Regions from separate parts of the Aeromonas bestiarum genome, predicted to be linked through region 2. Evidence: predicted binding sites of a transcription regulator. Region 2 holds the regulator's gene; the other holds the start of a gene.
What was found. The regulator NrdR, encoded in region 2, represses ribonucleotide reductase genes. The targets are predictions, from matches to a motif close to CACNNTATANNGTG.

Region 1: a site for NrdR is predicted at 7,798-7,811, ahead of nrdA (class 1a ribonucleoside-diphosphate reductase subunit alpha). Genes of this name have one in related genera too.

The regions. Positions count from the first base shown of each region.
Region 1 is NZ_CP064746.1:2,231,157-2,247,193, reverse strand. Features, by position in the region: gene thrS (threonine--tRNA ligase) at 1-392, opposite strand, end outside; gene IU367_RS10430 (tetratricopeptide repeat protein) at 630-1,217, opposite strand; gene IU367_RS10425 (PA0069 family radical SAM protein) at 1,392-2,447, shown strand; gene IU367_RS10420 (hypothetical protein) at 2,526-2,696, opposite strand; gene gyrA (DNA topoisomerase (ATP-hydrolyzing) subunit A) at 2,967-5,750, opposite strand; gene ubiG (bifunctional 2-polyprenyl-6-hydroxyphenol methylase/3-demethylubiquinol 3-O-methyltransferase UbiG) at 5,952-6,668, shown strand; gene IU367_RS10405 (HAD family hydrolase) at 6,668-7,354, shown strand; gene nrdA (class 1a ribonucleoside-diphosphate reductase subunit alpha) at 7,912-10,179, shown strand; gene nrdB (class Ia ribonucleoside-diphosphate reductase subunit beta) at 10,245-11,378, shown strand; gene yfaE (class I ribonucleotide reductase maintenance protein YfaE) at 11,433-11,735, shown strand; gene mltA (murein transglycosylase A) at 11,865-13,016, opposite strand; gene IU367_RS10380 (DUF1289 domain-containing protein) at 13,167-13,418, shown strand; gene IU367_RS10375 (AGE family epimerase/isomerase) at 13,435-14,598, opposite strand; gene IU367_RS10370 (PTS system mannose/fructose/sorbose family transporter subunit IID) at 14,673-15,521, opposite strand; gene IU367_RS10365 (PTS mannose/fructose/sorbose/N-acetylgalactosamine transporter subunit IIC) at 15,521-16,037, opposite strand, start outside.
Region 2 is NZ_CP064746.1:953,180-969,216, reverse strand. Features, by position in the region: gene thiL (thiamine-phosphate kinase) at 1-599, opposite strand, end outside; gene nusB (transcription antitermination factor NusB) at 657-1,070, opposite strand; gene ribH (6,7-dimethyl-8-ribityllumazine synthase) at 1,085-1,555, opposite strand; gene ribBA (bifunctional 3,4-dihydroxy-2-butanone-4-phosphate synthase/GTP cyclohydrolase II) at 1,687-2,796, opposite strand; gene IU367_RS04745 (riboflavin synthase) at 2,939-3,592, opposite strand; gene ribD (bifunctional diaminohydroxyphosphoribosylaminopyrimidine deaminase/5-amino-6-(5-phosphoribosylamino)uracil reductase RibD) at 3,648-4,757, opposite strand; gene nrdR (transcriptional regulator NrdR) at 4,947-5,396, opposite strand; gene IU367_RS04730 (NIPSNAP family protein) at 5,531-5,863, opposite strand; gene IU367_RS04725 (hypothetical protein) at 5,929-6,357, opposite strand; gene glyA (serine hydroxymethyltransferase) at 6,466-7,719, opposite strand; gene IU367_RS04715 (hypothetical protein) at 8,070-8,300, shown strand; gene IU367_RS04710 (hypothetical protein) at 8,290-8,577, shown strand; gene IU367_RS04705 (GFA family protein) at 8,604-9,008, shown strand; gene torD (molecular chaperone TorD) at 9,157-9,801, shown strand; gene IU367_RS04695 (hypothetical protein) at 9,806-10,174, shown strand; gene IU367_RS04690 (hypothetical protein) at 10,344-11,483, shown strand; gene IU367_RS04685 (porin family protein) at 11,473-12,111, shown strand; gene IU367_RS04680 (sensor domain-containing protein) at 12,262-14,712, shown strand; gene IU367_RS04675 (hypothetical protein) at 14,753-15,052, opposite strand; gene acs (acetate--CoA ligase) at 15,221-16,037, shown strand, end outside.

The DNA of each region.
Region 1 (16,037 bases), 1.3 Mb from region 2:
TCCTTGGCGGCCAGCGCCAGCATGCGCTCTTCCAGGGCAGCCAGATCCTCGTCGGTCAGGGTACGATCCAGATCGATGTCGTAGTAGAAACCGTTGTCGATGACGGGACCTATGGCCATCTTGGTCTGGGGCCAGAGTTGCTTGATGGCATGACCCAGCAGGTGAGCACAGGAGTGGCGCAGTATGTCCAGACCTTCTTCGTCTTTGGCGGTGATGATGGCCAGGGAGGCATCGGCTTCGATCAGCTCGCAGGCATCCACCAGTTCACCGTTTACCCGACCGGCAATGCACGCCTTGGCGAGACCCGGACCTATGTCCGCGGCCACGTCCATGACGGAAACGGAGTGGGCAAATTGACGTTGGCTGCCGTCAGGCAGAGTAATGATTGGCATTGTGTGTTTCCTTGTACAGTGGTGCCCCCTACCAAAGGGCACATGCGGGATGGAAAAAAATCATTCAAAAAAGGGTGATGTTCTGGCTCTCCACAGCACTTTGCGAAGACACCCAGTGCCGCAAACAGCTTGCGTGACGGCACAAGGCAAACCAAAAACCGGACCATGCTACCAGAAGTAGGCGGGGCTGTATCGGGTTGGATGAGATTTTCTACAACCAAATGAGGTGCTTGCCGGTTAGTCACCCAACAGGGGTTGCCAGTTGAAATCGAAGGTACTGCTCCCCTCCTCGGCCAGTGCGATCTCCTCCAACACCTTCAATGCAAGCTTGTTGCCCTTTTGCGAGGCCTGATAGAGCCACTGCTTGGCCTGAGCCAGATCGACCCGGCCACTCACCCCCATCAGGTGCAGCACGCCGACTTTCAGCATGGCGGGTACGTCACCGTTGCGGGCCGCCAGCTCCATCCAGTGAAATGCCTGCCGCAGATCCCGTTTCACCCCGGCGCCGCGCAGATAGACCTCCGCCAGCCGGTACTGGCCGAAGGCATCCCCCGCCTGCGCCGACTGACGATAGAGGCTGATGGCCTGCTCCATGTCCTGATCTGTGCCCTGCCCCACTTCATGACTCCAGCCCATCAGCGCCTGCGCGCGCGGGATCCCCTGCTCGGCCAGCGGTTGCCAGATCCTGGTTGCCGTTTCGAACTGGCCGCTGCGCCAGGCCCGGTTGGCCGATGCCAGCTCCTGCTCGGTCGAGAGCGGGATCAGCCGCCAGATGACCAGACCAAGCACTCCGATAAACAGCCAGCGGCAGGTGATGGGTTTCATGATGATTTCCGTGATCCAGTTCGCATTTTGTCTATGTAAACGAAATGTAGCGCAGTGATCAAGCAGGAGATCCCGTTGACATGCTTTTTATGGCGGTATGAGTTGGCAGGGCTTGCATTTGGCAATGAGGGTCAGCATGATAACTGTATATATAAACAGTGTCAGTGCGAGACGATGGCAGCACGAGGCAGCACCCACAATATCGAGCATCGTTTCAGCGGCCCGCTGGTCGAGGCTGTCGACGATGGCTGGGCCCAAACCGAGTGGGAGGCAGCATTTGCCGCCAGTGCTCCCCGCACCGAGGTGAAGGAGATAACGGCGCGCAGCATCATCAGCTACAACCGCTCACCGGATGTGCCATTTGGTCGCTCCATCAACCCCTATCAGGGCTGCGAACATGGCTGCATCTACTGCTATGCCAGACCCAGTCACGCCTACCTGGAGCTCTCTCCCGGCCTCGACTTCGAGACCAGGCTGTTTGCCAAGCTCAATGCCGCCGAGCTGTTGCGCCGGGAGTTTGCCAAGCCAAGCTATCAGCCAGAGACCATAGTACTCGGCGCCAATACAGATCCTTATCAGCCCATCGAGCATCACTATCGCCTCACCCGCGCCTTGCTGGAGGTGATGCTGGCCCATCGTCACCCGGTGGGCATCATCACCAAGAGCGCCATGATATTGCGCGATCTCGATCTGCTCGCCGAGCTGGCCCGGGAGGGGCTCTGCCAGGTGATGGTGTCGGTGACGACCTTGAATGAAACCCTGCGGCGACAGCTGGAGCCCAGAGCCAGCACAGGTGCGGGTCGGCTCAAGGTGGTCGAGAAGCTGGCACAGGTCGGTGTGCCGGTCGGCGTGCTGGCGGCCCCCATGATCCCGCGCCTCAACGAGCCCGAGCTGGAGCAGATCATCAAGGCGGCGGCCGAGGCCGGTGCCCACTGCGCCGACTACATACTGCTGCGATTGCCCCACGAGCTGACCACCCTGTTCAGCGACTGGCTGGAGGAACACTACCCCGGCCAGAAGGAGGCCATCCTGAACCAGCTACGGGCCAGTCGGGATGGCGGGCTCAACAGCCCCGCCTTTGGCACCCGCATGCGCGGTGAAGGCCAGTTTGCCGACTTGCTCGCCCAGCGCTTTCGGCTCATCAGCAAGCGCCTGGGCTTGGGCAAGCGCCATCTTCAGCTGCGGCGGGACGGCTTCATTCGCCCGGGCGAACAACTGCGGCTGTTCTGATCGCCCCGACAGCGTCAACCGCACTCATAACGCCTCCCCTTCGCCGGTACACCACAAACCATGCCGACGAGCAGGGCCTCACCCCCTTGGCCGAGGCGAGTGCGTGGCCTTGCCCTGGGCGATCAATTCGGCGGGCAGTCGTGCCGGCTCATGGGCCACTTCGTCCTCATGCTCCCCTGCCAGCGACGCTGGTTGATGTTCGCCCCATACCCGGCTCCACCAGATCTCCCACATTACCCAGCTAGTCATAAGGTGCTCCTGTTTGATGGCTGCGCGTCGCAGTCTGTTGAGTGCGACAGGGGCAAGCTTGGCCGCATCCCATGACAGGGGGATGACGCAGGCATGATGAATTGAGGACAAGGAGGAGTACGGCAATGCTCGCGGTGCGAGTGATCAGCAACGCGTGCGGCAACAGGATCAGGCTGACCCATCAGGCTGGGGGCGCGCTACCTGGGGCAAACGGCAGCAACAAAAAGAGCGACCCTGGGGTCGCTCTTTTTCATGGAGGCAGACGCGCGATTATTCGTCGCTCGCTGCACCCTCGTCAGTGGATCCTGCATCGGCAGAGCCGGCATCTGGCGCGGTATCTGTGCCTTCGGACACCTCACCGTCAACGGCCACGATGTCGTTCTCTTCCTCGTCGCTCTCGGCGATACGCTGCAGGCCGACGACTGTCTCGTCTTCACCGGTACGGATCAGACGCACACCGCCGGTGTTACGGCCTATGACGCTCACCTCGGCGACGCGAGTACGGACCAGGGTGCCGCCATTGGTGATCAGCATGATCTGGTCGGTATCTTCGACCTGGATCGCATCGATCACCTTGCCGTTACGCTCGTCCACCTTGATGGAGCGAACGCCCTGGGTACCACGGCTCTTGGTCGGGTACTCGGTCAGCGCGGTACGCTTGCCGTAACCGTTCTCGGTGGCGGTCAGGATGGCACCCTCGCCACGGGGGACGATCAGGGACACCACCTTGTCACCGTTGAGCAGGCGGATACCACGAACCCCACCGGCGGTACGGCCCATGGGACGTACGCCCTTGAAGGTACCCTTGCTTTCGGTGCCTTCGCCGTTGTCGCTGCCATCGTCGTCGTTGCCGGCGTCAATGACACTCTCGTCATCCCCGTCGACATCATCGCTGGCATCGGCATCGGCTGCATCGGCGCGGCCGCTGCCTTCATTGAAACGAACCACCTTGCCCGCATCGGAGAACAGCATGATCTCGTTGCTGCCATCTGTGATATCCACCCCGATCAGCTCATCACCCTCTTTGAGGTTGATGGCACGAATACCGGAGGAGAGCGGACGGCTGAACGCAGACAGGCTGGTTTTCTTCACGGTACCGTCGGCGGTGGCGAAGAAGACATACTTGTCGTCGGCATACTCTTTGACCGGCAGGATGGCGGTGATGCGCTCACCCTCTTCCAGCGGCAGCAAGTTGATGATCGGACGACCACGGGCGCCACGGGACGCCTCCGGCAGCTGATACACCTTGAGCCAGTAGACCTTGCCACGGGTGGAGAAGCACAGAATGGTGTCGTGGGTGTTGGCCACCAGCAGACGTTCCACAAAGTCCTCTTCCTTGATCCGGGTAGCCGACTTGCCACGACCACCGCGGCGCTGGGCCTCGTAGTCGGTCAGCGGCTGGTACTTCACATAACCCTGGTGAGACAGGGTCACGACCACGTCTTCCGGGGTGATCAGATCTTCGATGTTGATCTCGGCGCTGGAGGCGCTGATCTCGGTGCGACGCGCGTCGCCATACTGCTCGCGCACGGCCAACAGCTCATCGCGGATCACTTCCATCAGCCGTTCCGGGCTTGCCAGAATGAACAGCAGCTCGGCGATCAGATCCAGCAGAGATTGGTACTCTTCCAGGATCTTCTCGTGCTCGAGACCGGTCAGCTTGTGCAGACGCAGATCCAGGATGGCCTGGGCCTGCTGTTCGGTCAGGAAGTATTGACCTTCACGGATGCCGAACTCCGGCTCCAGCCACTCGGGGCGGGCCGCGTCGTCGCCTGCCTTTTCCAGCATGCCGGCCACGTTGCCGAGTTCCCAACCGCGGGCAACCAGCTTGGCCTTGGCGTCAGCCGGGGTATCGGAGTGACGGATCAGCTCTATGATGGGGTCTATGTTGGCCAGCGCGACCGCCAGACCTTCCAGGATGTGGGCCCGATCCCGCGCCTTGCGCAGTTCGAACACGGTCCGGCGGGTCACTACCTCACGGCGGTGCAGCAGGAACGCATCCAGAATGTCTTTAAGGTTCATCACCTTGGGCTGGTTGTTATCGAGCGCCACCATGTTGATGCCGAACGTGGTCTGCAGCTGGGTGTGCTTGTAGAGATTGTTCAGCACAATCTCGCCAGACTCGCCACGTTTGATCTCGATAACGATGCGCATGCCGTCCTTGTCGGACTCATCGCGCAGGGCACTGATGCCCTCGACTTTCTTCTCTTTGACCAGCTCGGCGATCTTCTCGATCAGCCGCGCCTTGTTCACCTGATAAGGCAGCTCGTGAACCAGGATGGTCTCGCGACCCGTCTTGTCGTCCACTTCCACTTCGGCCTTGGCGCGCACGTAGACGGAGCCACGACCGGTGCGGTAAGCCTGCACTATGCCGGCGCGACCGTTGATGATGGCGCCAGTGGGGAAATCAGGCCCTGTGATATAGGTCATCAACTCATCGATGGTGAGATCGCTATTTTCGATCAGCGCCAGACAGCCGTTGACTATCTCGGTGAGGTTGTGAGGAGGAATGTTGGTCGCCATGCCCACCGCGATACCGGATGAGCCGTTGACCAGCAGGTTGGGCACCTTGGTGGGCATGACAGCCGGGATCATCTCGGTACCGTCGTAGTTCGGTACCCAGTCCACTGTCTCTTTGTCCAGATCGGCCAGCAGCTCGTGGGAGATGCGGGCCATCCGCACTTCGGTGTAACGCATGGCGGCGGCGCTGTCGCCGTCGACCGAACCGAAGTTGCCCTGACCGTCGACCAGCATGTAGCGCATGGAGAAATCCTGCGCCAAGCGGACAATGGTGTCATACACGGCACTGTCGCCGTGCGGGTGGTATTTACCAATTACGTCACCGACCACACGGGCCGATTTTTTATAGGGCTTGTTCCAGTCGTTCCCCAACTCGTTCATAGCAAACAGAACGCGGCGGTGAACCGGTTTCAAGCCATCACGCACATCCGGCAGAGCTCGTCCTACGATCACGCTCATGGCGTAATCAAGATAGGAACTCTTGAGCTCTTCTTCGATGTTGATCGGCGTGATCTCTCTGGCCAGATCGCTCATAGAAAGCCTTAATCCCTAATTAGTTGTTCTTTGGCTTAAACAGCGCGCCATGGTAACACACTGAGCCAAATACCTTAAGCCACAAATCCGGGTAACAAGTCGGGCTGGTGTGACAAAGTGTGTCCGTTATAATGCCCGCCAGGACAATAGATTGCGCCCAAGTCTTGCTACCTGCGCGCCCTGCCACAGGATCATCAAAACATGAATAGTGATGCCAATGTCGATCTGACAGAAATCGCCAAATTTGAAGCCATCGCCTCCCGCTGGTGGGACATGGAGGGCGAATTCAAGCCACTGCATCAAATCAATCCGGTGCGCCTTGACTGGATCACCGACAAGAGCGGCGGCCTGTTTGGCAAGCACATCCTCGACATCGGCTGCGGGGGCGGCATTCTCTCCGAGAGCATGGCCCGGCGCGGTGCCCACGTCACCGGCATCGACATGGGCAAGGAGCCCCTCGGCGTCGCCCGCCTGCACGCCCTCGAGCAGGGGGTGGAGCTCCAGTACCAGCAGATGACGGCAGAGGAGCACGCCGGCCAGGCCCCTAGCCAGTATGACGTGGTCACCTGCATGGAAATGCTGGAGCATGTGCCGGATCCGGCTTCTGTGCTGCGCGCCATCGCCACCCTGGTGCGCCCGGGCGGACGAGTGTTCGTCTCCACCATCAACCGCAACCCGAAAGCCTACCTGATGATGATCCTGGGGGCCGAATACCTGATGAAGATGGTCCCCAAGGGTACCCATGATCACAAGAAGTTCATCACCCCAGCCGAACTGTGTCGCATGGGTGAAGCGGCGGGCCTGCTGGTGCGGGACATGAGCGGCGTGCACTATTCGCCGCTGACCGGCCAGTTCAAGCTCGGCAAGAACGTCGACGTCAACTACATGGTGGAGTTCATCCGCCCGGAGCAAGGCTGATGAGCGACTCTCACCCTGTGCCGCTGCGCTGCGTGCTGTTCGATCTCGACGGCACATTGCTCGACACGGCTCCCGATCTGGGTGCCGCCGTCAACCATGTGCTGGTGAGCGAAGGCTTTGCCCCGCTCTCCGAGGCCATCATCCGCCAGACCACCTCCCATGGCGCGCTCGGGCTGCTCAGAGCCGGACTTGGCGATGAGTTGCTCGAGGAGCTGGGTGCCACGCGCCTGCGCACCGCCCTGCTCGACTTCTACGCCGCCCACCTGTGCGTCGGCACCCGCCCCTATGAGGGCATGGTGGATCTCATCGAGTGGCTGGACGAACGGGCCCTGCCCTGGGGCATAGTCACCAACAAGCCCGGCTTTCTGACCGAGCCGTTGCTGGCGGCCCTGCCCGAGCTTGCCAGTTGCGGCGTCACCGTCAGTGCCGATACCCTGCCGGTGCGCAAGCCAGACCCTGCCCCCATGTACTTTGCCTGCGAGCAACTGGGCGTCGACGCCGCCCATTGCCTCTACGTGGGGGATCACGTGCGTGACATAGAGGCCGGCCGCAATGCGGGCATGCGCACTGCCGTCGCGGGTTGGGGTTATCTGAGCGATGACGAGGATCCCGCCGACTGGGGCGCGGATCTGCACTTCGATACCGTGCAGGCTCTGCACCACTGGCTGCGTTACGAGGTAGCCTGACCCCATGATCCACCGGGTCACAGGCATTGATGGATCATAAAGGCAGCTTTGTTGCCAAACGGTGCCCATATGAACACCAACATATGGATGTTCGTGGGTACGCCAGGATGCGATGGGAGATCAGGAGTGATCTCCCGTTTTTGCCGTTTGACAACCGCTAACACACTGGGACAGGACACCTTTTGACCCTTGCTGCACAAGGGATAACCAGACTGAATTTGCTAGTAAAAACACCCCATTTTCGCAAGCAAAAAAAGTTATTTAAATTTTCCATGTTCGATCATCAGACTTGCATTTACCGGATCGGACGCATGAAAACCCACTCACTGTGAGCATCCACTAACCTGGGTCGCGACACCCACAATTTATCCACAGCTAATGCCTTATCCACAGATTGCAAAGCCGGGTAGACCTCACTATCTTGTAGCTCGAACTTAAAATAACACTATATCTTGTGATTCATCGCACAATACGTCCCCACCTCCCGCAGCCGATCACGGCCAGGAGGTCAAGGCCGTGCGATGGTTTTTCGGGAATCAACTAAAGGTCATCAGCCAATGAACTTGTTTGTGACGAAGCGTAACGGCCACAAAGAACCCATCGATCTGGATAAAATTCACCGCGTGCTGGATTGGGCCGCCGAGGGACTCGACAACGTGTCTGTCTCCCAGGTGGAACTCAAGTCCCACATCCAGTTCTATGACGGCATCCGTACCGCCGATATCCACGAAACCGTCATCAAGGCCGCTGCTGACCTGATCTCCGAGCAAAGCCCGGATTACCAGTACATGGCCGCCCGTTTGGCCATCTTCCACCTGCGCAAGAAAGCCTACGGCCAGTTCGAGCCGCCCCACCTTTACCAGCACGTCGCCCGTCTGGTAGACATGGGCAAGTACGACAAGCACCTGCTGACCGACTACACCCAGGCCGAATTCGAGGAACTCAACGAGCACCTGGATCACTGGCGTGACATGGACTTCTCCTACGCCGCAGTCAAGCAGCTGGAAGGCAAATACCTGGTGCAGAACCGCGTCACCGGCGAGATCTACGAGAGCCCGCAGTTCCTCTATATCCTGGTGGCGGCCTGCCTCTTCTCCAAGTATCCGAAAGATACCCGTCTGGACTACATCAAGCGTTTCTACGATGCGGTCTCGACCTTCAAGATCTCCCTGCCGACGCCCATCATGAGCGGCGTGCGCACCCCGACCCGCCAGTTCAGCTCCTGCGTGCTGATCGAGTGCGATGACAGCCTGGATTCCATCAATGCCACCGCCAGCGCCATCGTGCGCTACGTCTCCCAGCGCGCCGGCATAGGCATCAACGCCGGGCGCATCCGTGGTCTGGGCAGCCCCATTCGTGGCGGTGAAGCCTTCCACACCGGCTGCATCCCCTTCTACAAGTACTTCCAGACCGCGGTCAAGTGCTGCTCCCAGGGCGGCGTGCGCGGCGGTGCGGCCACCCTGTTCTACCCGCTGTGGCACACAGAAGTGGAGAGCCTGCTGGTCCTGAAAAACAACCGCGGCGTGGAAGAGAACCGGGTCCGTCACATGGACTACGGCGTGCAGATCAACAAGCTGATGTACCAGCGCCTGATCAAGGGCGGCGACATCACCCTGTTCTCCCCGTCCGATGCCCCCGGCCTGTACGACGCCTTCTTCGCGGATCAGGACAAGTTCGAGCAGCTCTACGTCAAGTACGAGCAGGATCCGGCCATTCGCAAGAAGACCCTCAAGGCAGTCGATCTCTTCTCCCTGATGATGCAGGAGCGCGCCGGCACCGGTCGCATCTACATCCAGAACGTGGATCACTGCAACACCCACAGCCCGTTCGATCCGAGCGTGGCGCCGGTACGCCAGTCCAACCTCTGCCTCGAAATCGCGCTGCCCACCAAGCCGCTCAACAACGTGGATGACGAAGAGGGCGAGATTGCCCTGTGCACCCTGTCTGCCTTCAACCTGGGTGCCATCGAGAAGCTGGAAGATCTGGAAGAGATGGCGGATCTCGCCGTGCGCGCTCTGGATGCCCTGCTCGACTATCAGGACTACCCGCTCAAGGCCGCCCAGAAAGGCAGCATGAACCGTCGCACCCTGGGGATAGGCGTCATCAACTACGCCTACTACCTGGCCAAGAACGGCGCCCGTTACTCCGACGGTTCCGGTCTGGCGCTGACCCACCGCACCTTCGAGGCGATCCAGTTCTACCTGCTGAAGGCCTCCGTGCAGCTGGCCCGCGAGTTCGGCCCCTGCCCGGCCTTCAACGAGACCACCTATGCCCAGGGCATTCTGCCCATCGATACCTATAAAAAGGATCTCGACAACCTGTGCAACGAGCCGCTGCACCTGGACTGGGAAACCTTGCGTGAAGAGATAAAGACTGTGGGTCTGCGCAACTCCACCCTGACCGCCCTGATGCCGAGCGAGACCTCCAGCCAGATCTCCAACGCCACCAACGGCATAGAGCCGCCGCGCGGCCTGGTGTCGGTCAAGGCCTCCAAGGACGGCATTCTCAAACAGGTGGTGCCCGAGTATCATCGCCTGAAAGATCAATACGAACTGCTCTGGAAGCAACCGAGCGTCGATGGCTATCTGCAGCTGGTCGGTATCATGCAGAAGTTTGTGGATCAGGCGATCTCCGCCAACACCAACTACGACCCCGCCCGTTTCGAAGGCAACAAGGTACCGATGAAGCAGCTGCTCAAGGATCTGCTGACCGCTTACAAATACGGCCTCAAGACCCTCTACTATCACAACACCCGTGATGGTGCGGATGACGCACAAGCCGATATGCTGGATGACGGTTGTGCCGGTGGCGCCTGCAAGATCTGATTAACCGGGCGGGAGCGACAAGCTCCCGCTCTCCTGTTTTATCCATTCAATACATTCTGGTAACCATGGCCTATTCAACTTTCTGCCAAACCCAAAACGACCAGCTCAAAGAGCCGATGTTTTTTGGCCAATCGGTCAATGTGGCCCGTTATGATCAACAAAAACACGAAGTCTTTGAACGGCTGATCGAGAAACAGCTCTCCTTCTTCTGGCGCCCGGAAGAGGTGGATGTCTCCCACGACCGCATCGACTATCAGGCGCTGCCGCCCCACGAGCAGCACATCTTCATCTCCAACCTGAAGTACCAGACCCTGCTGGATTCCATCCAGGGCCGCAGCCCGAACGTGGCGCTGCTGCCGCTGGTCTCCATTCCGGAGCTGGAAACCTGGATCGAGACCTGGGCCTTCTCGGAGACCATCCACTCTCGCTCCTACACCCACATCATTCGCAATATCGTCAACACCCCGGCCCAGGTGTTCGACGATATCGTGACCAACGAGCAGATCTTGAAGCGCGCCGGCTCCATCAGCTGCTTCTACGATGACCTGATTGAAGCGACCGCGCTCTACAACCTGCACGGTGAAGGGACCCACAGCGTCGCCGGACAGATGCGCACCATCACACTGCGCGAGCTGAAGAAGAAGCTCTACCTGTGCCTGATGAGCGTCAATGCGCTGGAGGCGATCCGCTTCTACGTCAGCTTCGCCTGCTCCTTCGCCTTCGCCGAGCGCGAGCTGATGGAAGGCAACGCCAAGATCATCAAGATGATCGCCCGCGACGAAGCGCTGCACCTGACTGGCACCCAGCATATGCTGAACCTGATGCGCACCGGCCAGGACGACCCCGAGATGGCCGAGATTGCCGCCGAGTGCGAGCAGGCCTGCTTCGAGATCTTCAAGGAAGCCGCCATTCAGGAGAAGGAGTGGGCCGAGTACCTGTTCCAGGACGGCTCCATGATAGGCCTGAACAAGGACATCCTCTGCCAGTACGTGGAGTACATCACCAACCTGCGCATGAATGCGGTCGGTCTGCAGCCAGCCTTTGCCGGGGCCAAGCAAAACCCGATTCCCTGGATCAACACCTGGCTGTCGTCCGACAACGTGCAGGTCGCCCCCCAGGAAGTGGAAGTGAGCTCCTACCTGGTCGGCCAGATCGACAGTGAAGTGCACGCCGATGACTTGGGTGATTTCGAGCTGTGATGAGGTTTACCCTGATGGCCTCGGTGACGTCGCGCGGTGAGTGACACCGTCAAGATGCAGGCCCCTGCCCCGCAGCCTGCAACACGGCAGGAGGCCCCACAGGCGCCGCTGGTGCATACCCGCGACGGCGCCCTGCTCGCCCATCCCGGCGAGAGCCTGTTGGAGACCCTGGAGCGCCACGGCCATCATCTGGAGTTCCAGTGCCGCAGCGGTTATTGCGGCGCCTGCCGCACGCCCTTGCTGGCAGGCTCTGTGCACTACCCCAATGTGCCGCTGGCATTCGTCTCCCCAGGCGAATGCCTGCCCTGCTGCTGCAAACCGGTCGGTGCCATCCGGCTGGACATCAAGAAAGGCTGACGCAGCAAGCACCACACACTTCGCCAAACAAAAAGCCGCCGGATTGCTCCGGCGGCTTTTTTATCGCTCGTCTTTTTATCGCTCGTCTCTGGCTTGGGGCCCTGACCCGTCAGAGCCCCTTGATTGACTTCAAAGCCAGGGCGCTGCGGTCGGTCCCTGGTGCAGGCCCAGCTTCCAGACCCGACCAAAGTGCTTGTAGTGACCGGCGGCCACGCCAGCCTTCTCACCCATGCCATGGTAGAGATCCAGGTGTCCCTTCTTCACGGCGCCCCCCACATCCAGCGCTATCAAGAGCCGCAGCTGGTGTTTGCCGGTCCAGTTGCCCGCCTTGTCGAGCAGGGGCACTTCCGCCAGGATGGGGGTGCCCATCGGCAGCAGTGTCTTGTCTGCCGCCACGGCCGCCAGCGGCAGCAACGGAATGCCGGCGGCGCCGATCACGTCATTGGTGGGGCGACGCTCGAAGAAGACATAGGAGGGATTCTGCTCCACCAGCTCCTTGACGCTCTCCTCCGGTTTGCTGTTGGCCCAATCCTTGATGGCCTTCATGGACATCTGCTCCTTGGGCACTTCGCCGCGATCGATCAGCACACGGCCGATACTCACGTAGCCGTGACCGTTCTTGCCGCTGTAACCCAGGTATTGCAGCCGATCGTCATCCCCGTAGTGGACAAAGCCCGAGCCCTGTACGTCCATCAGGAAGTTGTCGATGAGGGATTTGCTGTAACCCAGCTCCAGCCCCCGGTTGGCCAGCGCCCCCTGATGGATCTCGGCCCGGCTCGGGCAGCGGCCACCGCACTTGGGCATGGCATAGATGGGGTACTTGTACTTGGCATCCGGGCGATGACGCACCTCCAGTACCGGCGAGTAGTAACCGGTAAACAGCACGTTGCCCATGCGATCGGCACCGCCCAGCTGGGCCAGGCTGATGCCGTACCGGGTGATCTGGGCCGGGTTGCCGCCATTGGCGACCCAGCGGGAGAGCTGGCGATAGAGCTCGCCATAGCGGCGGGTCATCTTGCCGGAGCGCTCCAGCACCAGTCGGCTCTGGGGACCGAACTTGCTGTAGTCGGCGCGCTGGCGACTGTTGACGCGTTCTACCCGTACCAGATCATCCGGCAGGGGGCCGTCCAGATACTGCTTGCCCAGATTTTCCGGCACCTCGCAGTTGAGAAAACATCTGGCCTCGGGTTTCTTCTTGGGCACCTGTGCTTGATCAGAGTTGCCCGCACAACCGGCCAGCCCCAGCACTGCGGCGGTCAGCCAGTACGCGTGTTTATTCATATGTCCTCATATAACACCAAGCCTCATGCTTGGCGGGGAAGATGCCAAATTTGCAGGGGGAAAGCAAACGCCATCAGCCCCTTGGCAGTGGATTTCTCCAAAGGGGATCTTCTGGGTTATAACAAGGTAACAAGGTGTGAGAGGCCATGGATGGAACAGCTCGAGATCTTCCCGCTGCAGAGCCCCTGCATAGGGGTATGCGAAGTGAACAACAAGGGCTACTGCAAGGGCTGCCTGCGCAATAGGGATGAGCGCTTCAACTGGCTCACCATGACCCCCGCCGAGCAGCAGGAGGTGATGCGCCTGTGCCGCAACCGCAAGGCCCGGGTCGACGCCGCCCGTCGCAAGGCGCAAGAAGCCATCCAGGCCAGTGAGCAAGCGCAGGCCGGCTGGGATTTCTAACCCCCCATGCACCATCCTATTCTCTGTTACCTACCCCCGCGACCCGAGCCAGTTCGCTAAACGCCACAAACAGATGATAAAGGGTGCTGGCTGGTGCATAGGAGGTCAGCGGTTTCCCCTCGCTATCCACTTGATCAATCCACTGTCCGGGCTGAGCTGGCGACAGGTAATAATGGAAGATACGCCCGACCGACGCCTCAATCTGGCGGGCTGTGTTGGCATCGCCTCTCGGCTCATAGGCCGCCAATAGTGCTTTCAAGTGCTCGGTCTGGCACCAAAGCCGGCTGGTGTCGCGATGGGGTTGCCCATCATCGGTCAGTTCATCGAGCACCAGCCCGGTTTGCCCGTGACCATGGCGGATGGCAAAGCGGGTCAATATCCCGATCGCCTCGTCAATCTCGGCGCTGGTTGGCCGATTTTCCCATCTGCAGGCAAGCGTCCGGTAGCGCGCCAGCAACCAGCACCACTCGTAGTGATGACCCGGGTCGATTAGACGGGAGTCTGGATGGCGCGCCAGCAGCGCCTCGTCGAAAAACTCGCGCAATAACCCTGGCTCCAGAAAACGTTGACAAAACAACCGATATAACCCGTTTGCCCGCTGCTGCCATATCACATCATCAAAGCTCTCAGCCGCCACCAGCAACGCCTCGAACAGATGCATATGGGGATTTTGACTGCGTGGCGCACTGGGTGGCCAACTGGAGTGAAATCCGCCGTGCTGCGGGTCAGCAAAGAGTTGCTCGATGGCCTGATAGCGCGACTCAGCCTGTTGCTGCCAGATTTGATCGCCACTCAGACGATAGAGCCAGCATTCGGCCAGCAGGGCAAACGCGTATTCATAGCTGCAGACTGACGCATCAGCAATCGAATCGTCCCGGTTAATGGAAAAAACGCCGTGCCCTGCCCCATCGTCAAAGTGGCCCATACCGACCCGCGCAGATCGCTCGGCAAGGGTGCGCCCGTCATACCAACCGAGCAGAGTGGCATGACTGAACACATAGATCTGGCGGCTTTGTACCCGAAAACGGGTCGGCTGCCATAAAGGCTGGCCAGCACTGTCCAATCCCTCGGCAAACACCCTGCGTTCGCGGTCAAAGCCCTGCGATCCCCAATGAGGCAGCGCCTCGGACACCAGCCAGCGATGACAGCGCTGCGCCGCCTTAATCATCTCGATATGCATAAACTCCCCCTCGCAACAGCCATAAAAGGGGAGAGCCAGGCTCTCCCATTGTTGAGCAAATGATCCTTACCCCTTCAAAACAGCCCGATGGCGACACCGACAAAAGCCAGCACCAGTAGCCCGAGCATCGCCTTGACCGGAGATACGTTGCGCTTGGCCATCAGATACCAGGTACCTAGCACCACCAGCAGCGGCATCAGTTTGGGGAAGATGCCATCCAGCATGGCCTGCACCTGGATATTGACTCCATCCGAGGTGACGAAATCGAGTCCGGTTGAGAGATTGACATAACTGGCCGCCACTCCACCCATCACGAAGACGCCGAGCAGGGAGAGCGCTTCGCGCAGCTTGGCCGACTCGGCACTCACCAGTGATTCCACCGATCCAGTGCCAAGCTTGTAGCCCTTCATAAACAACATGTAGGAGCCGGTAATGGCGATGGCGTTGAAGCTGATGATATAAAACAGCGGCCCCAGCACACTCCCCCCTGCCGCCAGCGCCATGCCGATACTGAGCAAAATGGGCACCAGCATACCGGGGATCATGGAATCACCTATGCCAGCGATGGGGCCCATCAAACCCACCTTGAGGGTATTGATGGTCTCACCGTCGATCTTCTCACCATTGGCCTTCTTCTCTTCAAGCCCGACCGCCAGCCCGTTGATAATGGCGCCGATCTGGGGCTCGGTATTGTAGAAGGAGGCATGACGCTTCATCGCTTCCATTCGCTCGGCTTTGCCGGGATAGAGCTTCTTCAGCGCCGGCATCATGCCGAGACAAAAACCGAACGATTCGAGTCGCTCAAAGCTCATTGACGAGAGGTTGTACATCATCCACGAACGCCAGCAGGCGCGCAGATCCCGTGAGGTAAGCATGACCGGTTGCTTGGCCGCCGGCTCCCCTGATTGCAGCTCTGTGTTCATCAGAATTCATCCTCGTCATCGGCAGGCACGGCACCGCGGGCGGCCACCGCTTGCCTGGGTTCGGGTTTGTAGCTGTAGTGAATCAGCGCCAGCAGGGCCCCAATCATCACCAGCCCCACCATATTGAGCTTGAGAAAAACGATGCCGACAAAGCCGACCAGGAAGTAGATCAGCATGCTGTTCTGCTTGATAATCTGCTTGAGCAGGATGGCAATGCCGACCGCAGGCAGAATGCCACCCACCACCGTCATGGTGCGGATAACCAGCTCCGGCAGGCTATTCATGAACCCTTCGATATACTGGTTGCCGAAATAGACGGCGATGAACGTCGGTACGAAACGCAGCACAAAGTTGCTGGCCTGAGGGAAGATGGCGCTGTTGAGGTAAACCCCCTGTTCATCTCCCTGCTCAAGCGCCACATCGGCCCTGTGGTTCCAGTAGGAGTTGAAAACCATCATGAAGTTGAAGAGGATGGTACCGGCGATGCCAATCGTAGCGGCAATGGCCACGGCAACC
Region 2 (16,037 bases):
CGCAGGGCCTGCCCTGCCAGAATGCGGGGATGGGGATGATCGAGCCGTGGCAGCACGGCGGCCAGCTGGTTCTCGTTGAGGCTGCGCTTGCCGAGCAGATGGGAGAGCGCCAGGGCGGCATCCCCCAGGGTGCCGGTGACATAGATGCCGTCGCCGGCCTTGGCACCGCTGCGCATCAGGGCGCGACCGGCGGGGACGGATCCCTTCACCGAGACTGTGATGGAGAGCGGGCCGCGGGTCATGTCCCCACCCACCAGCGCCACGTTGTAGTATTCGGCCAGTTCGAGAAAGCCTTCGGCAAAGCCGGCGACCCAGGGTTCGTTGATGGCCGGCAGCGTCAGTGCCAGCGACACCCAGCGCGGCTCGGCGCCCATGGCGGCAAGGTCGGACAGATTGACCGCCAGTGCCTTGTAGCCGAGATCCACCGGATCCATGTCGGGGAAGAAGTGGACGCCGCTCACCAGGGTATCCGTGCTCACCGCCAGCTGAGTATCGGCCGGCAGGGTCAACAGGGCGCAGTCATCTCCAGGGCCCATCACCACGTCCTTGCGGGCGTGGGGGACCTTGAAGTACTTATCAATCAGCTCAAATTCACCCATACAGTAAAAAGCCAGCGGTTAGGCTGGCTCCTCTCTTAATGCTGACGGACAGCAGGATCAACGCTTGGCCAGCGTCTTGATCACCTTGTCCAGTACACCGTTGACAAACTTGTGGCTGTCATCGGCAGCAAAGGCCTTGGCCAACTCGATCGCTTCGTTGATCACCACACGCGGCGGCACATCATCACGACGGGTCAGCTCATAGGTCGCCAGACGCAGGATCGCCTTGTCCACCATGTCCACTTCTTCCAGCGGACGGGAGAGGAAAGGGGAAAACACCTTGTCCAGCTCGTTGCAGTGGAGGGCTACCCCGAACAGCAGATCGCGGAAATAGTTCAGGTCCACACCCTTGGTGTCCTGATCTATCTTGAACTGCTCTTCGATGTCGCCCACGTTGGCCCTGGTCATCTGCCACTGGTAGATGGCCTGGGTGGCGCAATGGCGGGCTTTACGGCGCTCGGACGGTTTCAATGTACTTCTCCTCGTTACACGTCCAGCTGTTTCAGGACGTTGATCATTTCGAGCGCGCTCAGTGCAGCCTCTGCACCCTTGTTACCCGCCTTGGTACCGGCGCGCTCGATGGCTTGTTCAATGTTTTCTGTGGTCAGTACGCCGAAGGCAACCGGAATTTCATATTCCATCATTACCTGGGCCAGGCCCTTGCCGTTCTCGCTCGCCACCAGCTCGAAGTGGTAGGTGCCACCACGGATGACGGTGCCCAGCGCGACTATGGCGTCGTATTGACCACTCTTGGCCAGCTTTTTGGCTGCCAGGGGGATTTCGACGGCGCCCGGCACGCGCACCAGGGTCAGATTGCTGTCCTGGATCTGGCCTTGACGCTTCAGCACGTCCACAGCACCGTCCACCAGGCTTTCGTTGATGAAGCTGTTGAAACGGGCAACGACAATAGCAACGCGCGCCTCAGGAGCGGCGATATTTCCTTCGATAACCTTCATTGGAAATCCTGTATCTGTGCAATCAAAAGGGGCCGGAGTCAAAAGTGCGCACATTCTAGCACAACAGACCCACGACAAAAACCATGGCCGCAACGGGCGGCCATGATCTCAATGTCATTCGGACGACGCGCTTATTCGCCGACGTATTCCACCACTTCCAGGCCGAAACCGCCGAGGGCGTGGTATTTCTTCGGCGAGCTCAACAGCCGCATCTTGCCGACCCCCAGCGTCTTGAGGATCTGGGAGCCCACGCCGACCCGGCGCGAGGTGCCCTGCCACTTGGCCCCTTCCGGTTGCAGCCCCTTGTCGGCAGCTTCAAAGCCCTTGACCCGGGCCAGCAGCTCCTCGCCGTGGGCCTCGGCCCCCAGGATCACCAGCACGCCACCTTCCTGAGCGATGCGGGCCATGGACTTGGGCAACGGCCAGCTGCGGGCGGCGTGACGGTCGGTCAACAGCAGATCGCTCAGCACGTCGTGCAGATGGACCCGCACCAGGGTCGGCTGCTCGGCCTGTACTTCGCCTTTCTTCAGGGCAAAGTGCACCTGGTTGTCTATGGTGTCGCGGAAGGTGATGAGGTCGAACTCGCCGTATTCGGTAGGCAGCTTGCACTCGGCCACCTTCTCGACCGTGGTCTCGTGCTGGTTGCGGTATTCGATAAGGTCGGCGATGGTGCCAAGCTTGATGCCGTGCTGCTCGGCGAAGATCTCCAAGTCAGGACGGCGCGCCATGGTGCCATCCTCGTTGAGGATCTCGACGATGACGGAGGCCGCCTCGTAGCCTGCAAGACGGGCCAGATCGCAGCCCGCTTCGGTGTGACCGGCACGGGTCAGCACGCCGCCATCCTGCGCCATCAACGGGAATATGTGGCCCGGCTGCACCAGATCGGCAGCCTTGGCATTGGGCGCCACCGCCGCCTGTACCGTGACGGCGCGATCGGCAGCCGAGATGCCTGTGGTCACCCCTTCGGCCGCTTCTATGGTGACGGTGAAGGCGGTGGAGAACTGGGCATTGTTGCGATCAACCATCAGCGGCAACGCCAGTTGCTTGCAGCGATCCCGGGTCAGGGTCAGGCAGATGAGACCACGGCCATAGCGGGCCATGAAGTTGATATCCTCCGGGCGGACACAGGAGGCGGCCATGATGAGGTCCCCTTCGTTCTCCCTGTCTTCGTCATCCATCAGGATCACCATCTTGCCAGCCTTGATATCGGCAATGATTTCCTGGGTTGTGCTCAGCGCCATGGGTTACTCCATCAACATGCTTCGGGGATTGAGCCTGCCGGCTCGACTTGATACAGGATTATTCTGCTCTAGATGGGGGCACAAGGCCCCATTTCAATCGGAGCGGGATCACAGAAAAGCGTTTTTCCCGCGGCATCGGCCGTTACAGGAAGCCGGACTGGGTCAGCTTTTCCAGCGTCAGGGTCGATGACGAGCTGTCATGGGCCTTGCCTTGCATCAGTCGCTCCAGATAGCGGGCTATCTGATCCACCTCGAGATTCACGCTATGGCCCGGTTTCCAGCGCGCTATGGTGGTCTCCTGCGCCGTGTGGGGCACTATGGTCAGGCGGAACAAGTCCCCCTGCACGGCGTTGACCGTCAGGCTGATGCCGTCCACCGCGATCGAGCCCTTCTCCGCTATGTAGCGGGAGAGCGACCCTGGCGCCTTGATCCAGTATTCGATGGCGCGGCCGCTGCTGGACTTGCTCTTCACCTCCCCCACTCCGTCCACATGACCGGAGACCAGATGGCCGCCCAAGCGGGAGCTGGGCATCAGCGCCTTCTCCAGATTGACGGGATCGCCCACCTTGGCCGTGGCAAAGCCGGTGCACGACAGGGTCTCCAGCGACACATCGGCGCTGTAGCGCTGGTCGCCAAGGCCAATCACAGTCAGGCAGACACCGTTGGTAGCGATGGAGTCACCCAGTTTGACGTCACTGAAATCCAGGGTCGGGGCCTGGACTGTGAGAACCATGTCTTCACCCTGCCGACGCAGCTCGGCCAGGGTGCCCACAGCTTCGATAATTCCGGTAAACATGCAGATCACCTTGCTGATGACGGGGCCGGGCAGGCCCCAGATAAACATTGAAAAATCAGGCTATTTTCGCCGTGATGCGAATGTCCTGCCCCACCAGCCGCACATCCTTGATGTTGAGCTTGGGTGCCTGGAACAGCCGGGTGAGTTCGGGCAGATGGAACAGACCACGCCCCTCATCCCCCATCAGTCTGGGTGCCTGGTAGAGCACCAGCTCATCCACCAGCCCCTTGTTCAACAGGGCGCCACACAGCCGCGGCCCCGCCTCCACCAGCACCGAGTTGATGTGCTGCTTGGCCAGCAGCATGAAGAGACTGACCAGATCCAGCTTGCCATCCAGCAGCGGCAGCTCCAGTTGCTGCACCCAGGCCGGCCAGTCGCCGGTCGCCTTGTGACGGGCCAGCAAGACAGGGCCTGTGCTCTGGAACAGCGGCAGGTCCGGGGTGAGCCGGTTTTGCGAGTCGACTATGACCCGCAGCGGCTGGCGCAACGTCTCTTTGGGGTAGCTGGCCTTGACCGAGGGGGGCAGCTCGTCCCAGCGTACGGTCAGCGAGGCACCATCGGCCAGCACGGTTTCGGCGCTGGAGAGCACGGCATCGTGACGGGCCCGCAGTCGCTGCACATCGGCACGGGCCAGGGGACCCGTTATCCACTGGCTCTCGCCGCTTGCCATGGCGGTGCGGCCATCCAGGCTGGCGCCGAGCTTGACCGTCACCTGTGGGAAAGCGGTGCGCATCCGCTTGAAGAAGCCCGGATTGAGTGCCTCGGCCTCGGCGCTGAGCAGGCCGAAGTCGGTCTTGATGCCGGCCTCAGACAACATGCGCAGCCCGCGTCCGCCCACCTCTGGATTGGGATCGACCATGGCGGCCACCACCCGGGTCACCCCGGCCTTGATCAGCGCCTCGGCGCAGGGCGGGGTACGGCCATAGTGGGAACAGGGCTCCAGGGTCACATAGGCGGTGGCGCCACGGGCCTGTTCACCGGCGGCATGCAGGGCATAGACCTCGGCATGGGGTTCGCCGGCACGCTTGTGCCACCCCTCACCGACCACAACGCCGGCTTTCACCAGCACGGCACCGACGCAGGGGTTGGGCGCCGTGGTATAGCGGCCGCGGCGGGCCAGTTCGAGGGCCCGACTCATCCATTGGTAATCATCTTGACTAAACATCTGAGCTCCCGTTCAAAGCGAGAAAATGGGCGTTGCAGGTTCGATTAGCGCAGCGTGATCGGACGTTGGGGAAGCTTGTTTCTCCAACGTCGCCCTCTCTTCGCCGCCTCTTGCCATAAACAAGGTGAATCTCTTCGACGCCGCGATAGGTGGAAACGAAGCGGATATCAGCTTGCCCACCCGACAGCGTTACTTCTCCAGCTTGGCGATCTCTTCGCCAAATTCACGAATGTCTTCGAAGCTGCGATAGACGGAGGCAAAGCGGATATAGGCGACCTTGTCCAGGCCCTTGAGCTCATCCATCACCAGGTTGCCCACCAGCTGGGAGGCGACTTCGCGCTCACCTGTGGCCCGCAGGCGGGACTTGATGTGATTGACCCCCTTCTCGATGGCCTCCATGCTCACCGGCCGCTTCTCCAGTGCCCGCAGTATGCCGGCACGCAGCTTGTCTTCGTTGAAGGGTTCACGGGAGCCGTTGGACTTGATGACGCGGGGCATCACCAGCTCGGCCATCTCGAAGGTAGTGAAGCGCTCGTGACAGAGCAGACACTCACGACGGCGGCGCACCTGATGGCCTTCTGCCACCAGACGGGAATCGATCACCTTGGTATCAACGGCACTACAGAAAGGGCAATGCATCTGACCTCCGGCGTTAACTGAAAAGGCACCTGCCCCGCGGGGTCAGGATCTTGGTCGGCCAGTGTAGCACGGCCATCCAAAGCCGGTAAAAGCCCAGAAAAACAATATGTCACCGCAGCTGCACCTTGGCCGTCTCAGCCAGTGCGCAGCGCCTCTATGGCCTCGCCTGGCAACCAGAGCACAGTATTTGCATCCCCCTCGATCAGCGCAACGATGGCCTCTCTCGGGCCTGTTTGCCAGGCCTCGGTCCCATAGAATGCCGCCTGGGAGCGGTTCAGATGCTCAAGGTCATCGTAGGCCCGCATCAGAAAATAGGCGTCCGGATCATGCAAGGAGGGGCCATGGCTCACCACATCCATCCCCCAGGCAAGGTGCAAGGGCAGGCTCTGCTCGGTAACCAGCCGATGAAAAGCCGCACGGCTCCCGGCCTTGAGCCGATAGCTCCGGATCTCCAGCACTCGCTTCATCACGCTTTCTCCTGCTAAAAACGGTGTAAAAATGCCCGTATAGCGCCACTCAATCGACCAGAGGCTCAATCATCATAGGGCAAGGCGTCGGGGTCGCAGTCCACATGGTCGGGCGCCGGGTCTTGCTCGAACTGCACCGCATCGATATGGGTGTGGCCCTGCATCAGCGCCTTGCTCACCCTGTGCATGCCATCCATGACCCTGCCAGCACTGTCCAGAATGATGGGATAGGCGAGGTCGACGGCCAGCATCAGCTGACAGTGCTCGACTATGCTGCGCACCGTGGGCCGGATGTTCCCATGCCCGTACCAGTGCTCACTATCGAGCTCCGCGATCTGCGAGAGCGGCACAGCTTGCACCGGCAGCCTGCGGCTCAGCCGCACCAGACGGCGCACATCCCAGGCCAGCAGGCCCTCGGGGCTTGGGCGAAAGTGATACTGGGCGCGGATGGCAGAGATGAGTTCCTCATCACTGAGCCCGGTCTGATTTGGCATGATGTCTCCTCTGTCGGTCGAATGAGTACAGCCCTATGGCAAGGCCGGAGCAGAAACAACAATGCCACCCTGGGGTGGCATTGTTTTTATACCAGAGTCTCTGGCGTATCAGGCATAAACCGGGAAACGACGGCAGATATCCAGTACCTGCTCGCGCACTGTGGCCAGCACGGCATCGTTGTCATGGTTGTCCAGCACGTCGCAGATCCAGTTGGTCAGCTGAATGGACTCGGCTTCCTTGAAACCACGGCGGGTGATGGCCGGGGTACCGATCCGCACACCCGAGGTGACGAAGGGAGAGCGCGGGTCGTTCGGCACCGAGTTCTTGTTGACCGTGATGTTGGCCTTGCCAAGGGCGGCATCGGCCTCTTTACCGGTCAGCTCGCGGCCGATCAAATCAACCAACATGAGATGGTTGTCGGTACCGCCGGAGACGATCTTGTAACCACGCTCGATGAAGGTGGCCGCCATGGCTTTGGCGTTTTTCACTACCTGAGCCTGATAGGTCTTGAACTCGGGCTCAAGCGCTTCCTTGAACGCCACGGCTTTACCGGCGATGACGTGCATCAGCGGGCCGCCCTGGCCGCCCGGGAAGACGGCGGAGTTCAGCTTCTTGTAGAGCTCTTCGTCATCGGCGGCGGAGAGGATCAGGCCACCACGGGGACCAGCCAGGGTCTTGTGGGTGGTGGAGGTGACCACGTGGGCGTGGGGTACCGGGTTCGGGTAGACGCCAGCGGCAATCAGACCGGCCACGTGCGCCATGTCGACGAACAGCCAGGCACCGATCTTGTCGGCGATTTCGCGCATGCGCGCCCAGTCAACCACGCCTGAGTAGGCGGAGAAGCCACCTATCATCATCTTCGGCTTGTGCTCGACCGCCAGACGTTCCATCTCGTCATAGTCAATCTTGCCGGACTCATCGATACCGTAAGGAATGATGTTGTACAGCTTGCCGGAGAAGTTGACCGGGGAGCCGTGGGTCAGGTGACCACCGTGGGCCAGGTTCATGCCCAGCACGGTATCGCCCGGCTGCAGCAGGGCCATGTAGACGGCGCTGTTGGCCTGGGAGCCGGAGTGCGGCTGCACGTTGGCATAGGTGGCACCAAACAGTTCCTTGGCGCGCTCGATGGCCAGGGTTTCGACCACGTCGACGTACTCGCAACCACCGTAGTAGCGCTTGGCCGGATAGCCTTCGGCGTACTTGTTGGTCAGCTGGGAGCCCTGGGCTTCCATGACGCGGGGGCTGGTGTAGTTCTCAGACGCGATCAGCTCGATATGCTCTTCCTGACGACGGGTCTCGTCTGTGATGGCCTGCCACAGCTGGGGATCATAGCCTGCGATGGTCATGTCACGTTTCAACATCCGTTTCTCTCCTGAAAATCGTTTGCGCGTTAGGTGAAGTGGGCAGCGGCATTGTAACGTGAGCGAGATCAAAGAGACAGTCCAACCACCCAAAAATTTGTTTAAAAAATGTAAAATGTGTCGCAAATATCCAAGCCAGCGCCAGGTGAGCTGTCTCCCGAGAGGGTGCCGGTCAAGGCCCTCTTTCCCATGCCTCCTTCCCTGCTGTTCACTCCTCCACAGCGCAGCAAGCCGCCGCAAGCACAGCCAACAAACAGCAAAAACCAGAGCCGGATCATGGATATAGCGTTTACTAACAGATAACATCTTTGCGTGGCACAGTGGTTGCCCAGCCAAGATGGAGGCTAACAATGCCGAGCAAGGCCCTCACCCTGCTCCCGATGGATCTGGATCTGCACCTTCCCCTGGCGCTCACCCTCCGCCAGCACACCAGCCAACCCTGGGTTGGTGGCGACGACCGCCTGACTGAGCCGCCCAGCCGCCGCCGGCCGCCCCATTGCAATGCCATGTTCCCGACCCACTTCCGCCTCTGTCTTCCTTCTCTGCACCAGCGCTATACGGGAGTACGCCATGATGGATAACCTGATGCTTTTTCTGATCATATCGGTATTCGCTGTTTTCTATTGGGTCTACTATACCGGCAGTCGCAAGAGCCCCTTTACCCACCAGTGGGAGGCCTTGCCCACCCGGGAGCAGTATCTGGCCGCCCATCCGGAGGCCGTCGATGGCGATATCATCTTCTGCATTCATTGCGGCCATCATGAGCAGCTGGATGTCGGCCTGCTGCATCAGACCGACTTCCGGCGCCAGCATATCTGCACCCGTTGCAAGCAGGCGCTCTACCGCGAAGAGCGCTGAATCATCATCAGCCAAGGAACCGCAAGATGAAACAATTGACCGCCAGCTGCCTGTGTGGCGCCGTGGCCCTGAGCCTGCCCGACCGGTTCGACTACCTGGGCAACTGCCACTGCTCCGAGTGCCGCAAGTTCTCCGGTGCCGATTACGCCCCGGTCGGCGGACTGGACGGTGACAAGGTCACTGTCACCCGTGGTGAAGAGGCCATCAGCCGCTTTCAGAAATCCCCCGAGACCAGCCTCGCCTTCTGCCGCCACTGCGGCTCCAGCCTGTTCAGCGAGAAGCGCAGCAGCGGCAAGCTGAACCTGCGCCTCGGCATCCTCAACGAGGCGCCGACCCAGCGACCCGGCTTCCACATCTTCGTTGGATCCAAGGCCCCCTGGCACGAGATCTGTGATGCACTGCCGCAGTTCGAGACCCGCCCCACGCCCTGACGTCGTCGCCGACATGCCCTGAAAACGTCGCCTCCGGCGGCGTTTGTGCTGGCCTGTTCGGTGAATTGTCACCTATGGGTTAACTTTTCTGCCAAAGCCGTTAGAATCGGGCTCACTCTGTTTCCCGCTTGCCATCCACGGAGGAAAAATGCAGGAATTTCTGGCCACTAGCGAACGTCGGGCCGAACTGTACTGGTGGTTTGCCACCCTGTTTAGCGCCGAGCTCAGCGATGAACAGATCGCCGAATACGACAGCTACGATGTGCGAAGCTTCCTGAAGAGCCTCTCCACGCTGGATCCCATGCGCCCGGCCGTCGCCGAGCTCAACGAGGCCATCGCCCGTCTGTTGGTGCGCCCGGATCGGGCCCGAGCCCTGGCAGCCGATTTCAAGGCGCTGTTTCTGGCCGACCCGGCCGTTCAGCCTTATGAATCCGCCCATCTGACGGCCGCATCTCTGGTGCGCATGCAGCAACGGCTGGCACGGCTCGCCATCGACGTCAGCGCCAAGTACCCGCAGCCGGTCGATCATCTGGGAGTCGAACTGGATCTGATGGGCAATCTCATCATACGCGCCGCCGAAGCCACCAGTGCCGATCAGCGTGAGCTGTGGCTCGGCGAGCAGGAAGAGTTGCTGCACACTCATCTGCTGGTCTGGTTCCCTCATTTCGAGGCCGCCTGCCGCGCCGCCGATCCATTCGGCTTCTATGGCGCCAGCGCCCGCCTGCTGGGGATATTCCTCACCATGGATGCCAACTACCTCAGCCTGGTCAAACCGGCCCGTTCCGCCGACTGAGTCGATGAAAACCGCCCTGTTGCTGATCGCCTGCTGGCTGCTGACCCTGATCCCGCAGGATCAGGGTCTGACGCCGCTCTTCAGCCTGCTGTTCCATCCGGACAGAGACTTGTATGGTACGGCACAGCTCACCGGCTTTGGCGGCATATTGCTGACCCTCTACCTCGCCAACCTGGGGGTGGAGGTGGTACTGCGCCGCCGCTTTCAGATAGCCGGCATGCTCACCCTGCTGGTCGCCTGGATAGGTTTTATCAATGCCAGCGGCAGCGAGGCCCACTGGCTCTTGTTACTTGCCCTCTCCCTGCCCTTTCAGGTGCTAGGCCTGCTGGTACTGGCGCGCGGCATTCAGGCATTCGGCCGCCAGAAGGGCTGAAAAAGCGCCAAAAGTATTACAAATCATGACAGCCGGATCCGCAGATACCCCGTTATCGCGGGGCTGACGCAACCACAGCCGGTAACATCCGCTTACATTCAGCTCCCATTCAGTTTTGTTGCAACCGTTATAGTGCCGCTCCTTTTCCCACCGATACAGGAGCAACCCCATGCCTCCACAGGACGCACGCATCACGGGTCTCGACCTGTTGCGAGGGCTCGTCATCTTCATGGCCGTCTTCGAACACTACACCGGCTATCTCAACTACTGGTACATCGACTTCTTCACCCGGGAACAGGCCCTGTGGGACAGCTTCTATCTGTCGCACAAGGCCATGGCCGGCCATCTGCTGCCCATGGATCACACCACGGCCCAGGTCTCGGCCTGGCTCATTCCCTGGGTGAGCCAGATCTACCTGGCCCTGGCGGCCTTCAACCTGAGCCGTCGCGATCAGGCCAGCTTCAGACCGCAGCTGGGCGGCAAGCTGGTGCTGTTTGCCAGCATCATTCTGGTGCTCTATGTCGAGGGACTGGTCATAGCCCCCAACTTCGGCGAGGCCATCTCCTTCTATCCGGTCATGCTGTGGATGTGCCTGCTGGCGCTCTTCTCGCTGGTCTACGCCTGGTTCGGCATTCGCGGCATGCTGCTGCTGACCCTGCTCAGCCTGCTGCTGGATCAACTCGGCGTGCAGACCCTGCTCGGCCACATCGACGGCTGGATGAAGCTGCATGTGCACCCCGACTATGAGCTGGATGCCCGCCTCGATCTCTTCATGGCCAGCGGCTGCTTCGGCTTCCTGTATGGCTGGTGCTGGCATCAGCGTCCCCAATGGCGGGATCGCCTCAACGGCCTGGTGCTCACCCTCTCCCTCATAGCCCTCGCCGTTTACCTGGTGTTTGGCGAGAGCAGTTCGGTCGAACTCAACGACATCTACGCCAACGAGCATGAGCTGGCGATGGACATGACGGGCCGCGCCGGGATCTGGGGCATGGAGTTTCTGGTGATCGGGGTCGTGCTCTGGCTGCATCAGCGCAATATCCGCCTATGCTGGCGCCCTCTCAACTGGATCGGCATGTATTCGCTGACCGTCTTCATCTTCCACAAGAGCATCTTCGTGCACCTGTGGGGCCCCTTGCTGCTGTGGTGGACTGCGCGCCAGGGCACCATATTGCCCAACAGCTTCGGCCTCATCATGGCACTCAGCGCCACCAGCGTGCTGCTCATCTACGCCTTCCAGCGCTCCGGCATCATCTGCCACCTGATGGGCATGCATCAGGACAGAGACTGGGTGCGGCTCTATGGCAAGTAGTCATCGCTGGCCGCTGCTGGCCCTTGCCCTGGCGTTGCCCCTGTCAGCCAAGGAGCCGGACAACCAGTGGCAAGTGGGCGGCCAGTGGCAGCTTGGCAGCAATCAGGCGGGGGTCAGCGCCGACGCCAGCATGCAGTTCTGGCTCGCCTATGAACGGGAGACCCAGGTCGGCCTGCTCTTCGCCGATGGCCAGAGCGCCGGGCTGGCCTTGCCGCTATATAAAAAGAGCTTCTTTGCGGTCGGCGTCGCTCCCATGCAGGTGGTCGATCGCACTCGCTTCAGCGCGCTCTGGCGCCTCGGCTGGCAGCTGGACGAGGATCATCAGCTGACCCTGGGCCAGCTCTATGATGTCACCGGCCGCTATGGCCAGATCTGGTATATGGAGCACAGCCTGCCGCTGCCGGCAGATCTCTCCCTCAACCTCTGGCTGACCTGGGGCAGTCAGGCGCACATGGCAGCCTATGATGCCGATGCGGGTTGGCGGGACTGGGGGCTCACGCTGGAGCGCAGCTGGGCCTGGCAGCAGTGGCGGCTTGGCACCGAGCTCGGGGCCAAGCAGTGGCTGATCAAGGAGCACGACTGGCAGCCTGTGGTGTACCTGACCCTGAGCTATCGCTTCAGCTGGTAGCGCCCCCACCACGGCACCTTTGACAAGCCAGCCCCTGAACGGGTCAGGCACCAGATAGGGGGCAAATGCAGCCCCCTCTCTTCCCTCCAAAGCGCTTCATGCCATACTGACAACACCTTAAATGACAATAAAGTCAATTCAGGAGCCGTCATGCGTGAAGAGACATCCGAATCCATGCCTGATCCGCCGATACCGGGTCAGCTGAATCCAAACGAGCTGCAGCAACTGTTCGAGCTGGCGCCGTTTGGCATAGGCGTATTCGACCGCCAATTTCGCTGCCGCAGCGTCAATCAGACCCTCGCCGATATCAACGGCCTCTCCCGGGAGGATCACTACGGCAAATACCTGCGTGAGATAGTGCCGACGCTGGCGCCTGTGCTGGAACCCCTGTTCCAGCAGATCATCAGCAGCGGCGTCCCCCAGGTGGAGCTGAGCCTGAGCGGCCAGACGGCGGCGCATCAGGGCCAGCAACGGCACTGGCAGGCCATTTACAGCCCCATGCGGGATGAGCAGGGCACGCCTGACGGCATCCTGACCATAGTGCGGGATGTGACCGAGCAGGTCGAGGCACAGCAACGGCTGCAACTGGCCATGAGCGCCGGCCAGGTCGGGGTCTGGGAGTGGCATGTGGCAGAGGATCGGCTGCAATTTGATGGTCAGGTCGAGCGCCTGCTCGGCACGCAAGCCAATCAGTTTCAGGGGGGAATGGATCAGTTCATCAAGCGCTTCGACCCGGTATCGGGGGAGCAACTCAGATCGGCACTCAAGGGCACGGCCCCCCTTCATCTGACCCTGAGCTACCTGGGGCCCGATCAGGTGCGGGGCTGGGTCGATCTCCACGCCGATCACGTGGCGGCCACCGACAGTCTGGGGCGTCGCATCATGGGGGTGCTCCACGACGCGACCGATCGCTGCATTCAAGAGGACCGGCTGCGCCAGGCCAATGTGGTATTCGAAACCACGGCCGAGGGCATCATCATCATGGATGGCCAGCGCCAGATCATCTCGGTCAACCCGGCCTTCTGCAACATGACCCAATATGAAGCGGACGAGATAGTGGGCAAGTCGCCGGAATCCATCATGCATCCGCGCCGCCATACCGACATCGACTACCCCTGGCATACCCTGCTGCCCGGCAGCCATGCCTGGCACGGGGAGATGATGTGCCTGCGCAAGGATGGCGGCTACTTCACCTCCTGGCAGCATGTCAGCGCCGTCTACGACAGCCGCCACAACACCACCCACTACGTGATCGCCTTCTCCGACATCAGCGCCATCCGCAAGGCCGAGGCACAGCTCAATCACCTCGCCTATCACGATCCCCTGACCGAGCTCGGCAACCGCAACCTGCTGCAGGAGCGGCTCGAACTGGAGCTCAAGACAGCCCAGCTCAACCGGCAGCGGCTCGCCCTGCTGTTCATCGACCTCGACGGCTTCAAGCTGATCAATGACAACCTGGGCCACAGGGCGGGGGATCAGCTGCTCAAGCTGCTGGCCGAACGCATCCGCCTCTGCCTGCGTCACAACGATGTGGCCACCCGGCTCGGTGGGGATGAATTCCTGGTGCTGATCCCCTATTTCGAGCAGCCAGAAGAGCTGGAGCGGCTCGCCGAACAGCTGCTGGCCCGCCTGCGCGAGCCGGTCGAGCTGGCGCACGAGCAGGTCGCCGTCTCCGCCAGCATAGGCATAGCCCTCTACCCGGAACACGCCCAGAACCCGGATGCCCTGGTCAGCGCCGCCGACAACGCCATGTACGAAGCCAAGAGTCAGGGCCGCAACGGCTATCTGTTCTACACCCCCGGCATGGCCGAGCAGATCCGTGAGCGCATGAGCATGGAGCAGGGGCTGATCAAGGCCATAGAGCAGCATCAGCTCTGCATCCTGTACCAGCCCATGACGGATCTGACCAGCAACCGCCTGAGCGGGCTGGAGGCCCTGCTGCGCTGGCAGCATCCCGACGAGGGCATGATAGCCCCCGCCCGCTTCATCCCGGTGGCCGAGGAGTGCGGTCTGATAGAGCAGATTGGGGAGTGGGTGATGCGCACCGCCTGTCAGCAAGGGCAGACGTGGCTGGCGGCCGGGCTGTCGGTGCCACGGCTCTCGGTCAATGTCTCGGTGCGGGAGATGCGATCTCTTGGCTATGTGGAGCGGGTCGCCGCCATTCTGGCGGAGACAGGTTTCCCGCCTGAGCGGCTGGAGATAGAGGTCACTGAGAGCATCATACAGCGGGTCGATCAGAGCCTTTTGCTGTTCACCCGCCTGAAGGCGCTGGGGGTGCAGATCGCCATCGACGACTTCGGGACCGGCTTCTCATCCCTGAGCCTGCTGAAAAGCCTGCCCATCGATCGCATCAAGATAGACCGCACCTTCGTGCAGGCCCTGCCGGATGACAAGCACAGCCGGGAGCTGTGCCGCACCATCATCAACCTGGCCGACAGCCTGAACATGGCGGTCACCGCCGAGGGGATAGAAACCCAGGCTCAGCGCCAGTTTCTGCAATCCCTGCACTGCCAGGAGGGACAGGGCTATCTGTTCAGCCACCCCTTGACCGAACCCCATCTGGCGGCGCAGCTGGCTCCCCAGAAGGGAGTCTGGTGTTGAAACGGGCGTGGCAGCAGATGCTCGATGACAGATAAACAACTCACTCGCTGAACGTCAATCGGGCACCCCATCCCTCACTCTGCCCCTGGGGCGAGTCTGCCAGCAGCGAATTCTGTGGATAGGGCGACTTTTTCTCTTCGAGGGTGACGGACACCGGCGGTTTGCGGGCCAGAAATGCACTCCCCATCTGCTCGGCGACACGCTCCCGCACCGCTGGCGAGCCCGTCTGTTCGCGGGTCACGGCAAACTCTTTGGGCTGGGGAGCCGCCAGTGTGGCGTCATCGGCAAGCGGGGGGGCATCGAACTGCCAGAGAGAGGTGCAAAGGAGCAAGGACAGCATGGCTATCTCCATCGATAAAACCGATGTTTTTACTCAATCACCGATGAATTGTCACTCATGGCGCTGTAAGCGGATGTTTCCATCTATCCAAAAGTCTAATTGCCCTCCCTCGCCAAAGGTATAAGTTGTTATCTAATCATTACGAGAATGTATTCAAAGGAGTGACAGATGAGCGAGAGCAAGGTCTACCCGGTCAAGGCCCACATCAGCAAGGGCGCCCTGTTGGACAAGGCAGGCTATGAGGCCATGTACCAGGCCTCGGTGCAGGATCCGGATGCCTTCTGGGGTGAGCAGGGAAAAATCCTCGACTGGATCAAGCCCTATACCAAGGTCAAGAACACCTCCTACGACCCGGGCCACGTCTCCATCAAGTGGTATGAAGATGGCCTGCTCAACGTCTCGGCCAACTGCCTGGATCGCCATCTGGCACAGCGCGGTGACAAGGTCGCCATCATATGGGAAGGGGACAACCCGGCCGAGGATCGCAAGCTGACCTACCGCGAGCTGCACGCCGAGGTGTGCAAGTTTGCCAACGTATTGAAGGCACAAGGCGTGCATCGGGGTGACGTGGTCTGCCTCTACATGCCCATGGTGCCGGAAGCGGCCATCGCCATGCTGGCCTGTACCCGCATCGGCGCCGTGCACAGCATAGTCTTCGGCGGCTTCTCGCCGGAGGCCCTGGCCGGTCGCATCATAGACTCCGGCTCCTCCATCGTCATCACGGCCGACGAGGGGCTGCGCGGCGGCCGCCCTGTCCCGCTCAAGAAGAACGTGGATGAAGCGCTCACCAACCCGGAGACCCAGGTCAGCAAGGTGATAGTGCTCAAGCGTACCGGCGGCAAGGTCGCCTGGCACGGCCACAGGGACATCTGGTGGCACGAAGCCATCGCGACCGTCAGCGCCGACTGCCCGCCCGAGGCCATGGGTGCCGAAGATCCCCTGTTCGTCCTCTACACCTCGGGTTCCACCGGCAAGCCCAAGGGCG